One region of the Dechloromonas aromatica RCB genome, then DNA from elsewhere that is predicted to be linked to it. Evidence: predicted binding sites of a transcription regulator. Region 1 holds the regulator's gene; each other region holds the start of a gene.

The links. The regulator HrcA, encoded in region 1, represses chaperone genes, less so after heat shock. The targets are predictions, from matches to a motif close to TNTTAGCACTCNNNGNCNNNGAGTGCTAANA.
Region 2: rpoH (RNA polymerase sigma factor RpoH) is a predicted target of HrcA. The motif match lies at 1,836-1,866, and genes of this name have one in related genera.
Region 3: DARO_RS02215 (co-chaperone GroES) is a predicted target of HrcA. The motif match lies at 2,830-2,860, and genes of this name have one in related genera.

Annotation. Positions count from the first base shown of each region.
Region 1 is NC_007298.1:1,007,350-1,011,653, forward strand. Features, by position in the region: gene trxC (thioredoxin TrxC) at 1-147, opposite strand, end outside; gene hemH (ferrochelatase) at 199-1,302, opposite strand; gene hrcA (heat-inducible transcriptional repressor HrcA) at 1,302-2,330, opposite strand; gene DARO_RS04855 (NAD kinase) at 2,378-3,307, shown strand; gene recN (DNA repair protein RecN) at 3,307-4,304, shown strand, end outside.
Region 2 is NC_007298.1:4,126,986-4,131,289, reverse strand. Features, by position in the region: gene napH (quinol dehydrogenase ferredoxin subunit NapH) at 1-790, shown strand, start outside; gene rpoH (RNA polymerase sigma factor RpoH) at 943-1,803, opposite strand; gene katG (catalase/peroxidase HPI) at 2,576-4,304, shown strand, end outside.
Region 3 is NC_007298.1:466,842-471,145, reverse strand. Features, by position in the region: gene DARO_RS02230 (cation acetate symporter) at 1-234, opposite strand, end outside; gene DARO_RS02225 (DUF485 domain-containing protein) at 236-544, opposite strand; gene groL (chaperonin GroEL) at 760-2,412, opposite strand; gene DARO_RS02215 (co-chaperone GroES) at 2,453-2,743, opposite strand; gene DARO_RS21480 (diguanylate cyclase domain-containing protein) at 2,980-4,304, opposite strand, start outside.

The DNA of each region.
Region 1 (4,304 bases):
GAAGTTTGCGGCGTTCAGTTCCAGCGGTTCACCGGTGAACAGGGGCTGCTTGCATTGGCCGCAGTTCGGCGCATCGCCCAGCTTCGCGGCTGGAATGCGATTGACCGCAGCGCAGTGCGGGCAGACGAGGTGCAGGTTTTCGGACATCTCAGGCTCCAAATATCAGGTTGTCCTGATATTTGTGCCATCTGACGAATTTCAAGCCCGGGCGCCGAATTTGAAGGCTTCTCGGGCGCTGGTTTCCAGTGCGTGCGGGTCGAAGGCAGTCTTGGTTGACCAGCCGCCGAGATGCTGCTCGGCGATGTCAGCCAGTGCCTTGATCCAGGCGTCGTCTTCGTTCAGTGCGGGAATGTAGTGATATTCCTTGCCACCGGCTTTCAGGAAATCGTCGCGGCCTTCCTGTGCGATTTCTTCCAGCGTCTCCAGGCAGTCGGCGACAAAGCCGGGGCAGATCACATCGACGCGGCGGACGCCTTTGCTACCCCATTCATGCAGCGTCGGCGCGGTGTAGGGCTGCAGCCATTCGGCTTTGCCGAAGCGTGACTGGAAGCAGATCTGGAATTGTTCCGGCTTGAGGTTCAGGCGCTCGGCTAGCAGGCGGCCGGTCTTGTGGCATTCGCAGAAATAGGGGTCGCCGAGATCCAGGCTGCGCTTGGGCAGGCCGTGGAAACTGATCAGCAGTCGGTCGTTGTCGCCCAACGATCCGTTGGTTTGCCAGTGCTGACGAACCGATTTTTCGAGGGCAGCCAGATAGCCTTCGTGGTCATGGAAGTTCCGGACAAAGCGCATTTCTGGCTGATTGCGGATTTTAGTCAGCCAGTTGGCCGCTTCATCCACGACAGTGGCCGTTGTGCTCGCGGCGTATTGCGGGTACATCGGCACCAGCAGGATGCGCTTGGCCCCTTCGGCCTTCAGGTGGGCGAGGACCTCCGGAATCGACGGCGATCCGTAGCGCATGGCCGAGGTTACAGTCAGGTGATGGCCGCGCTGGCCTAGCAGGCCCTTTAGCAACTTGGCTTGGCGCTCGGTATGGACGCGTAATGGCGAACCTTCCGGCATCCAGACCGAGGCGTATTTGGCGGCTGATTTCTTGGGCCGGATATTGAGAATGATGCCGTTGAGGATCAGCCACCAGACCGGCTTGGGAATTTCGACGACGCGCGGGTCGGACAGGAACTCCTTGAGATAGCGCTTCAATGCCGGGGCCGTCGGCGCATCCGGTGTGCCGAGATTGACGAGGACGACCGCAGTGGTCGCCGGGTTGCCGTGACGGTGCGGCGGTTCCGGGAGAAAACGGGGCATCAGTTGTCCGATTTGTAGGAGAGGGCGCTGGAGAGCAGGCGGGCGGTAATGTCGACGATGGGGATGACGCGTTCGTAGGCCATGCGGGTTGGTCCGATGACGCCGACCGAGCCGACGACCTGGCCATCCACCGTGTACGGGGCGGCAATGACGCTGCATTCGTCGAGCGTGGCGATCCCCGATTCACCACCGATGAAGATTTGCACGCCTTCAGCACTGTTGGAGATTTCCAGCAGGCGCATCAGGCTGGAACGTTGTTCAAACAGATCGAACAATTCGCGCAAACGCTTCATGTTGGAGGACAGCTCTTCGACATCGAGCAGGTTGCGTTCGCCGGAGATGACGTAGGGCGTTGTGTTTTCGGCCATGGCAGCATCGCCGGCATCAAGCGCCAGGGCCATCAGGGGCTTGATGTCGTCGCGCAGTTGTTTGATTTCCACAGTCAGGCGATGACGAATCTGTTCGAAATCGAGGCCGGCAAAATTCTGGGTCAGGTAATTGGCTGCGCTGACCAACTCGGCTGGGGAATAGACCTTGTCGGTGGTGACGATGCGGTTCTGCACATCACCATCGGCGGTGACGATGATCAGCAGGATGCGTTTTTCCGACAGGCTGAGGAATTCGATCTGGCGAATCCGGCTGCTCTGGCGACGCGGTGCGATGACCACCCCGGCAAAATGGGTCAGGCTGGACAGCAGTTGCGAGGCGCTGGCGATGATCTGGCCCGCGGGACGGCCGTGCAGGGCCTCCTCCATCTCGCCCATCTGGCGGGCTTCAAGCGGTTGCACGGTGAGGAGACTGTCGACGAACAGGCGATAACCGCGGGCTGTCGGAATGCGCCCGGCCGATGTGTGCGGACTGGCAACAAAACCGGCCTCTTCAAGGTCTGCCATCACGTTGCGGATGGTGGCGGGTGACAGGTCGAGGCCGGAAAACTTGGACAGCGCGCGTGACCCCACCGGCTGTCCATCAGCAACGTAGTGTTCGACCAGGGTCTTGAGCAGGGTGCGGGCGCGTTCATCAAGCATGGGGGGATTGTACAAAAAACTGGAGTCGGCGCCGTAACGCGTTTTTTATGCAAGAATTCGACCCCATGAATAGAGGCTTTGCTTCCTACCGCTCCCCCCGGACCATTGCGCTGGTCGGCAAATACCATAGCCTGGAAATTGCCGAGTCACTGCGCCGTCTGGCCGAATATCTCTATGAACGCGGTGTCTCCGTCTTTATCGAACGCGAGACGGCTGAACATATCGGCAAAATTGTCGATCTGTCGCGCTGGGTGACCTGCGGCTTCAACGACATCGGCGCCCATGCCGACCTCGCCATCGTGCTCGGCGGCGACGGCACCATGCTCAACGCGGCGCGCCGGCTGGCGCGTTACTGCGTGCCGCTGGTCGGGGTTAACCAGGGGCGCCTCGGCTTTATGACCGACATTGCTCGCGACGACATGCTGACCTGCATGGACGATCTGCTCGACGGCCGTTTCGCGCCGGAAAACCGGATGCTGCTGGCGGCCGAGGTGACTCGTGATGGCAAGGAAGTCGCCTCGAATATGGCGCTCAACGACGTCGTCGTCGATAAGGGCGCCATCGGCCGGATGATCGAATTCGAATTGTTCATCGATGGCGAATTCATCTACAACCTGCGCTCGGATGGCCTGATCGTCTCGACGCCAACCGGTTCCACCGCATATTCGATGTCCGCCGGCGGTCCGATCCTGAATCCGACCCTGACCGGCATCGCGCTGGTGCCGCTTTGTCCGCATGCCCTGTCGAACCGGCCGATCATCGTCAATGACAACACAGACATCGAGCTGCGCATCGTTAACGCCGACGACCCGCGGGTGCACTTCGACGGTCAGGTCACGCTCGACCTTGAGCGCGGCGACTGCGTCCGTCTGCGCCGTTCCGAACACACCATCTGTTTCCTGCATCCGCCGGGTTACAGTTATTTCGCCATGCTGCGCCAGAAACTGCAGTGGAGCGAACGGCCGAAGGGGCCCTGATGCTGCGCCAACTGACCATTAAAGACTTTGTCATCGTTGATCGGCTGGAGCTTTCGTTTTCAACCGGCTTCGGCGCATTGACCGGTGAAACGGGGGCTGGCAAGTCCATCCTGATTGATGCGCTGGCGCTCACTCTGGGCGAACGGGCTGATGCCGGCGTGGTTCGTTCCGGCTGTGAAAAGGCCGAAGTAGCAGCGACCTTCGAGGTTTCAACGCTGCCGGAAGTGCGAAGCTGGCTGGCTGAAAATGATCTGGAAGGCGATGACGAGTTGCTGCTGCGCCGTGTCGTCGACGCCGGCGGTCGTTCGCGGGCTTACATCAACGGTTCGCCGGCCACCGTGCAGCAATTGCGTGAAGTGGGCGAATGGCTGGTCGATATTCACGGGCAGCATGCCCATCAGTCACTGTTGCGTTCCGAAGCCCAGCGCGTGCTGCTCGATACGCATGCCGGTCTGAATGGCTTGGGTGGTGAGGTTGCCGCTGCCTGGAAAAACTGGCGCGAATTGGAACAGGCTTTGCGCAGTGCGAGTGAAGGTGCTGATGCCCTGCTGCGCGAGCGCGAACAACTCCAGTGGCAGATTGGTGAGCTCGACGGGCTGGCCTTTGGGGATGATGAGTGGGCCACCCTTGATGTCGAGCATCGCCGGCTGGGTCATGCCGCCAGCTTGATTGAAGGCGCCCAGTATGCGTTGGCTGTGCTTTCCGAAGACGAGGGCGCCTGTGAGCGCCAGATCGATGGCGTAGCGACCCGTCTGGCGAGTCTGGCGGAATACGATCCGGCTTTGGCGGAAGTGGCTGGGCTGCTGGGTTCGGTGCAGGCCGAACTGTCCGACGCGGTGTCTACCTTGCGGCGCTATACCGACCGGGTCGATCTTGATCCGGCCCGTCTGGCCCAGGTCGAGCGCCGGATGGATGCGGTGATGTCCCATTCCCGAAAATATCGCGTTCAGCCGGCCGAGTTGCCCGGTTTGCTGGCCGGTTGGCGGCAGCGTCTGGC
Region 2 (4,304 bases), 1.4 Mb from region 1:
CCTGTTCCTGCTCGGCCCGCTCGCCGGCATCTGGATCGTCAAGGGCAACCTCAACTACAGCTATACGCTGAATTTCTTGCCGCTGACCGATCCCTACGTTGCGCTGCAATCGCTGATGACTGGTCATGTGCCGGAAAAACAGGGCCTGATCGGCGTCGCCATTGCCTTGGTTTTCTATTTTTTGGTTGGTGGGCGGGTCTATTGCAGCTGGGTTTGCCCGGTTAACGTCGTGACCGACGCGGCGGGCTGGCTGCGTGACCGTCTGGGGATCAAGGGTGCTGGCAGCCTGTCGGCTCGCACGCGCTACTGGATACTCGGCATGACCCTGCTCGGTTCGGCGCTGACCGGTGTGGTGCTGTGGGAGCTGATCAATCCGGTCTCGATGCTGCATCGTGGGCTGATCTTCGGCCTTGGCTCGGCATGGATGATCGTCATCGCCATTTTCCTGTTCGACCTGTTCGTGATGAATCGTGCCTGGTGCGGCCGCCTTTGCCCGGTTGGTGCTTTCTACAGCCTGATTGGCCGCTGGAGCCCGTTGCGTGTCTCGGCCGCGAAGCGCACGGCATGCAACGATTGCATGGATTGTTTCGAGGTCTGCCCTGAGCCGCAGGTGATTCGTCCCGCCCTGAAGGGGGAGGATAAGGGCGTTGGCCCGGTCATTCTGGCACCGAGTTGCACCAATTGCGGTCGTTGTATCGATGTCTGCTCGAAGGAGGTCTTTTCCTTCGGGTTGCGCATCAATAACCCGACTTCGACGGCTGCCGCCATGGCTCAGCCCGAAGCCAAATGATGTTCGAATCTTGGCGTTACGGCGGTCGATCAGGCGCCGGAAGCTAAAGAATACATGGGCAGCAAACCGCAGCCAGGAAAAAGAACAGAGCGGACAGCCTGGAAAAACAAAGGGGAGCCTCGGCTCCCCTTTCTGTTGGTAACGAGTTGCTGTCAGGCCGTAGCGAGTACGCCGCGCATCTTTTGCAGCGCCTTGACCTCGATCTGGCGAATCCGCTCGGCGGAAACGTCGAATTCGTCCGCCAGATCATGCAGCGTGGCCGTTTCGCCATCGTGCAGCCAGCGTGCTTCGATGATGCGGCGGCTGCGCGGGTCGAGTGCTTCGAGCGCTTCGTGCAGGCCTTCGTCCTGCAGGCGGGCGATGGCCTTGTTTTCCAGCACGCGGGTCGGTTCGTAGCGCGAGTCGGCCAGATAGTCGATCGGGGCAAATGCTTCTTCGCCATCGTCCGGATTGCCATCCAGCGCGATGTCGCGACCGGACAAGCGGGTTTCCATCTCGACGACTTCGTCCTGCTTGACGCCCAGGCGAGCCGCAACTTCGGCCGCTTGTGTGCCGGACAGCGTATCGATGCCTTCGTAGCCGCTCTTCATGCTGCGCAGATTGAAGAACAGCTTGCGCTGGGCCTTGGTGGTCGCGACTTTGACGAGGCGCCAGTTTTTCAGGATGTACTCATGAATCTCGGCCTTGATCCAGTGCATGGCAAACGAGACCAGACGCACACCGCGCGACGGGTCGAAGCGCTTGACCGCCTTCATCAGGCCGATGTTGCCTTCCTGAATCAGATCGGCATGCGGCAGACCGTAACCCAGATAGCCACGGGCAATGGAGATGACGAGACGTAAATGGGAGAGCACAAGCTGACGCGCGGCCTCCACATCGCCATCATTGTGGAGACGCTCGGCCAGCCGGGACTCCTCGGCCTCGGTCAGCATCGGATAACGGTTCGCTGCCTGAATATAGGCATCGATATTCCCGACGGACGAGGGGATGGGAAGCGCCAAGGCGTAGGTCATAGCGTAATTTCCTCCTTCAAGGTACAACTTCATTTTAGCACTCGCTGCATAAGAGTGCTAAGGCTGAAAAAAGTTTCGCGACAAAAGTATCTTCGGTGCCAATTAAGTCTGAGACAGAACAATAAAGTCCGAGCCAGCGGCGAATAGCGTCAGTTGGCATTTCCATTCATCAGATCAGGCGGCTTTCGTTGTGAAACCTGAGTCCATCTGACGGGCGCCCTTCTCCCCTTGTCCGACAGGCTGTTCACTGGCCTGCAGGCACTAATCCTGAACGTGTGGCTAACAGACGGGCCGCTGCGGCCGATCCATGCAACTGAAACCATGCGCCTGACCTGAAATCAAATGCACAGCTATTTCTCTTGGCAAAACGGGCTCTTTCGAAAGCAGCCCTAAAGTCCATCTATGGAATAAAGCTATCGGACAAATGCAATCAATTTATTGGAGCTATTTTTCAGCCAAACCTAAACTGAGTTCATCAAGTCGCTCCAGACAGATTTCAGGCGCCAGGTAACCCGCCGGAACGTGAGAAATCCTCTGACTTTACCCATCCGGCGAAGAACGACTTCCACTCAATCGCGCTATCAAGGAATGATCATGACCACCAAGCTCGACAAGGTTCTATATACCGCCAAAACACATACCACCAGTGGCCGTGATGGCCGAGCCATATCCGATGATGGACTGGCCAACGATCAATAAAATCCAAATTGAATAACAATGCAGTGCAGTATCACCTTATTGCCCGATTAATCCTGGATTGATGGAGAAACCCATGAGCAACGAACAGAAATGCCCATTTTCTGGAACACATGGTGCCCGCACGACGGTTGGCACCCAATCCAATCGTGACTGGTGGCCTAAGGTGTTGAACCTCAACATCCTCCACCAGCACGCACCTGCCGCCAATCCGATGGATGCGGATTTCGACTATTCCGAAACCTTCAAGACGCTCGATTTCGGCGCCCTGAAGCAGGATCTCTACGCGTTGATGACCACGTCCCAGGATTGGTGGCCAGCCGACTGGGGCCACTATGGCGGACTTTTCATTCGCATGGCCTGGCATAGTGCCGGCACTTATCGCACTGGCGATGGGCGCGGTGGTGCGGGGACCGGCAACCAGCGTTTCGCCCCGATCAACAGCTGGCCGGACAATGGCAACCTGGACAAGGCGCGCCGCCTGCTCTGGCCAATCAAGCAGAAGTACGGCAACAAGATTTCCTGGGCTGACCTGATGATCCTCGCCGGCAACTGTGCGCTTGAATCGATGGGCTTCAAGACCTTCGGCTTCGGTGGTGGCCGTGTCGATATCTGGCAACCGGAAGAAGACATCTACTGGGGCGCCGAGCGGGAATGGCTGGCAACCAGCGACAAACCCAACAGTCGCTACTCTGGTGAGCGCAATCTGGACAATCCGCTGGCTGCCGTGCAGATGGGCCTCATCTACGTCAATCCGGAAGGCCCGGATGGCAATCCCGACCCGGTCGCTTCCGGGCGCGACATTCGTGAAACCTTTGCCCGCATGGCCATGAACGATGAAGAAACGGTCGCCTTGACCGCCGGTGGCCACACCTTCGGCAAGGCCCACGGCGCTGGCGACCCTGCCCTGGTCGGTCCTGAGCCGGAGGCCGCGCCAATCGAGGAACAGGGCTTGGGCTGGATCAACAAGTTCGGTTCCGGCAAGGGGATACATGCGACCACCAGCGGCATCGAAGGTGCCTGGAAGCCAAACCCGACGAAATGGGATAACGGCTACTTCGACATGTTGTTCGGTTACGAGTGGGAGCTGACCCGGAGCCCGGCTGGCGCCAAGCAGTGGGTGGCCAAGGACTGCAAGCCGGAACACCTGATTCCGGATGCTCACGACCCGAGCAAGAAACATCCGCCAATGATGACGACCGCTGACCTGGCGATGCGCTTTGACCCGATTTACGGGCCTATCTCGCGCCGCTTTCACCAGGATCCGGCTGCCTTCGCCGATGCATTCGCCCGTGCCTGGTTCAAGCTCACCCATCGTGACCTAGGACCCAAGGCACGCTACCTCGGACCGGAAGTCCCGGCCGAAGACCTGGTCTGGCAGGACCCGATCCCGGCAGTCGATCATCCGTTGATTGAGGTGACCGATGTCGCCAGCCTCAAGGCCAAGTTGCTCGCCTCCGGCCTGTCGACCGCCGAACTGGTATCGACGGCCTGGGCCTCGGCGTCGACCTTCCGCGGTTCCGACAAACGGGGTGGCGCCAATGGCGCCCGTATCCGCCTTGCGCCGCAGAAGGATTGGGCGGCCAACCAGCCAGCCCAACTGGCCAAGGTGCTGGGCGTGCTCGAAGGTATCCAGCAGGCGTTCAATAGCGCGCAAACCGGCGGCAAGAAAGTCTCGCTGGCCGACCTCATCGTGCTGGGTGGCTGTGCTGCCGTCGAGGCGGCGGCCAAGGCAGCCGGCTTTGCGGTCGCGGTGCCTTTCACTCCGGGCCGAACCGATGCATCGCAAGAACAGACCGATGCCG
Region 3 (4,304 bases), 540 kb from region 1:
CTGGAAGCCGGTGATGCCACCACCGCCGGTGTAGAAGTCAGCAGCGGACTTGGTCTTGGAGGCCGCCCACTTGGTGATGAAAAGCGTGCCGCCGACGAAGACCGCAAACATGGAAATTGCGATCCAGTTGGTTGCCTGCTGGGTGGTGTTGCCAAGGTCGGCACCGGCGGCGATGGCGCCACCGGCAACCGCCATGGCCAGAAGGCCAGCAAGAATTTTGGTGAATTTAGTCATCTTACTTCTGTGCCTCCCGAATGATGGCTTCGTTGGTCTCGTCAAACTCGCTATTGGCGCGGCGAACGTAGATCCAGGTGAGGAGGATGGTGAAGGCGATGACGCCAACGCCGAGCGGAACACCGAGGCTGGTGGTCATGCCGGCACCCAGCTTGGTAGCCAGGAACGCTGGGTCATAGGCGACCAGCACGATGAAGCCGTAATAAGCGGCGGCACTGATGATAGCCATGATGATCGAGTATCGACTGCGCATGGCAATAAACTCGTGGAACTTCGGGTTCGCGGTGACCCGATCTAGTGTGTCTTGCATTGATTTGCTCCTCAGATTTTGTTTATAGAGGCATTGCTGCGAAGCGTAATTTAGGCGCGGCGTCTTACAGCTAACTTACAGCGCGTAATCAATTCCGAAACGTTTAATTCGATTAATTCAACATACTTAAAAATTGGCATTTATCTGCTTTTTTTGCCAACAAAAAGCCCCGCACAAGGCGGGGCTTTCGTTGAGCTTGAAGGCTCAGCAGGACATTACATGCCCATGCCGCCCATGCCGCCCATACCACCCATGCCGCCCATGTCAGGCATGCCGCCGGCCGGCTTGTCTTCAGCCAGCTCAGCAACCATGCATTCGGTGGTCAGCATCAGGCCGGCTACGGAAGCGGCGTTCTGCAGTGCGGTGCGGGTGACCTTGGTCGGGTCCAGCACGCCCATTTCAACCATGTCGCCGTACTCGCCGGTGGAAGCGTTGTAACCGTAGTTACCCTTGCCACGCTGCACCTTGTCGACCACGACCGACGGCTCGTCGCCAGCGTTGGCAACGATTTCGCGGAGCGGCTGTTCCATGGCACGGAGAACGATCTTGATGCCGGCATCCTGATCGTGGTTGTCACCCTTCAGCTTGCCAACGGCAGCGCGGGCACGGATCAGGGCAACGCCGCCGCCGGCGACGATACCTTCTTCCACAGCAGCGCGGGTAGCGTGCAGGGCATCTTCAACGCGGGCCTTCTTTTCCTTCATTTCGACTTCGGTAGCTGCGCCGACCTTGATGACGGCAACGCCGCCAGCCAGCTTGGCAACACGTTCCTGCAGCTTTTCCTTGTCGTAATCGGAGGTCGCTTCTTCGATCTGGATACGGATCTGCTTGACGCGAGCTTCGATGGCAGCAGCTTCGCCGGCACCGTCGATGATGGTGGTGTTTTCCTTGGCGACTTCGATGCGCTTGGCCTGGCCCAGATCCTTCAGGACAGCCTTTTCCAGCGTCAGGCCGGTTTCTTCAGCGATGACGGTACCGCCGGTCAGGATAGCGATGTCTTCCAGCATGGCCTTGCGACGATCGCCGAAGCCAGGAGCCTTGACGGCAACGGTCTTCAGGATGCCACGGATGTTGTTGACGACCAGGGTAGCCAGGGCTTCGCCATCGACATCTTCAGCGATGATCAGCAGCGGACGGCCGGCCTTGGCAACTTGTTCCAGGATCGGCAGCAGGTCGCGGATGTTGGAGATCTTCTTGTCGAAGAGCAGGACGAACGGGTTTTCGAGCAGGGCTTGCTGCTTGTCACCGTTGTTGATGAAGTACGGGGACAGGTAGCCGCGGTCGAATTGCATACCTTCGACGACGTCCAGTTCGTTGGCCAGGGACTTGCCGTCTTCAACGGTGATGACGCCTTCCTTGCCGACCTTTTCCATGGCATTGGCGATGATTTCGCCGATGTCGGAATCGGAGTTGGCGGAAATGGAGCCAACCTGGGCGATTTCCTTGGTGGTCGTACAGGGCTTGGAGAAAGCCTGCAGTTCAGCGATGGTGGCAACCACAGCCTTGTCGATACCGCGCTTCAGGTCCATCGGGTTCATGCCGGCGGCAACGAACTTCATGCCTTCGCGAACGATGGACTGGGCCAGCACAGTGGCGGTCGTGGTGCCATCACCGGCGATATCGGAGGTCTTGGAAGCGACTTCCTTGACCATCTGGGCGCCCATGTTGGCGAACTTGTCTTTCAGTTCGATTTCCTTGGCGACAGAAACGCCGTCCTTGGTGACGGTCGGGCCGCCGAAGGAGCGCTCGAGCACGACATTGCGACCCTTGGGGCCGAGGGTAACCTTGACTGCGTCTGCCAGGATGTTGATGCCTTCGACCATGCGGGCGCGGGCGGAATCACCGAATTTGACTTCTTTAGCTGCCATTTAATAGCTCCTGAATTCTGTAGATTGAAAGGCTTGGCGCTTAAGCGACCAGAACGCCCATGATGTCTTCTTCACGCATGACCAGGACTTCCTGACCATCGACCTTGACGGCCTGGCCGGCGTACTTGCCGAACAGAACACGGTCACCCACCTTGACGTCGAGAGCGATCTGCTTGCCGTTGTCGTCACGCTTGCCCGGGCCGACGGCCAGAACTTCGCCCTGATCCGGCTTTTCACCGGCGGAATCGGGAATGACGATGCCGGATGCAGTGGTGCGCTCGGCTTCAACGCGCTTGACGATCACTCGGTCGTGCAAAGGACGGATATTCATAAAACTGACTCCTGAAAATGAGTTGCGACAAACTGGAAATTGGCCGGTTACGCGAAAGCGCAGTGCCGGGACCGAGACGGAAGCACTATTAGCACTCGTCGCCGGTGAGTGCTAATAATAGGGGCGGAACCTTCCTATTTCAAGAGGCCGTTACGCAAAAACGCGGATTGAACCCGACCTGCCCCATTTGGCAGCGGGTTGACCGGCGGCACTTTCCCCGACGCCGAGGCGGAAAATTAGTGGCCAGGCGGCACGTACAAGCGATAGCCGTTACGTCCGGATTGCTTGACTGAATAGAGAGCCGCATCGGCGCTGGCCCGGATCGCTTCCAGATCTTCGCCGTGGCGCGGATAAATGGCCACCCCGACGCTGGTCGAAATATTGATCGTGCCGGCCGACAGGAGAAACGGTCGAACCATCGTCTCGACGACGCGCTGCGCCACTTCTTCAATCTCGGACTGACTGCCAGTCTTGGGCAGAATGACGGCGAACTCGTCCCCCCCCAGGCGGGCCACCGTATCCGACTGGCGTACGGCCTGCGTCAGCCGATGGCTGGCCTCAATCAGTAACTCGTCACCAGCGGCATGGCCAAGCGTGTCGTTCACGATCTTGAAATGATCGAGGTCGATGTAAAGCAAGGCAAATTCCTCGCTATAGCGTCGGGCGTGGGTCAGCGCCACCTGCAAGCGGTCATAGAACAGGGTGCGGTTCGGCAAATCGGTCAGGGGATCGCTTTGCGCCCGATGGCGGAGCAGTTCCTCGACCTCCTTGCGCTGGGTGATATCGATGAAGGTCGCCACATGGCGGCCACCACTCTCTACACCCTCGCCACGAATCGCCGAAATTGCCAGCCAGACGACGTAGACTGTCCCGTCCGGACGACGATTCCAGATCTCCCCGGCCCAGTGCCCCTCTTTTTCCAGGGTTTCCCACATTTCGCGGAAAAAGCCGCTCTCATGCCGACCCGAACCAAGGAGACTGGGATCCTTGCCCAATACTTCCTGTGGCCGGTAGCCCGTAATGGCCGAAAAAGCAGGATTGACCTGAATGATCCGATTCTGGGCATCGGTCACCACAATGCCTTCGGCGGCATTCTCCATAACGGCCGCCGAAATCTGCAGCGCCCGTTCGTTTGCCAGGCGGTTGGTCACATCATGCACACTGAGCACCCATTGTGGATACTCCGAAGCACTCTCGATGCGCGCCACGTGGACATCGCCGACCCGGACCTGGGAACCGTCCAAACGGCAAAAATGGGCACGTACCGTGGGCGAAACAGGTTCGCCGCGTGCGCGACGGGCCAGCCGCTCGGCCACCATGCTGCGATCCTGCTGGCAAACAAAATCAAGGATCGGCCGATCAATCATTTGACTGGGTGCAAGCCCCACCAGAGCAGCCCCCTGCTCATTGGCAAACACAATGACAAAATTCGGCGCCTGCATGATCAGAATGGCGTTTTGACTGGTTTCGATGACCGAGCGATAGCGTGCTTCGCTTTCTGAAATCTGGATTTCCTTCCGCTTGCGCTCAGCCACCTCCCCAATCAATTGCTCGTTGGCAG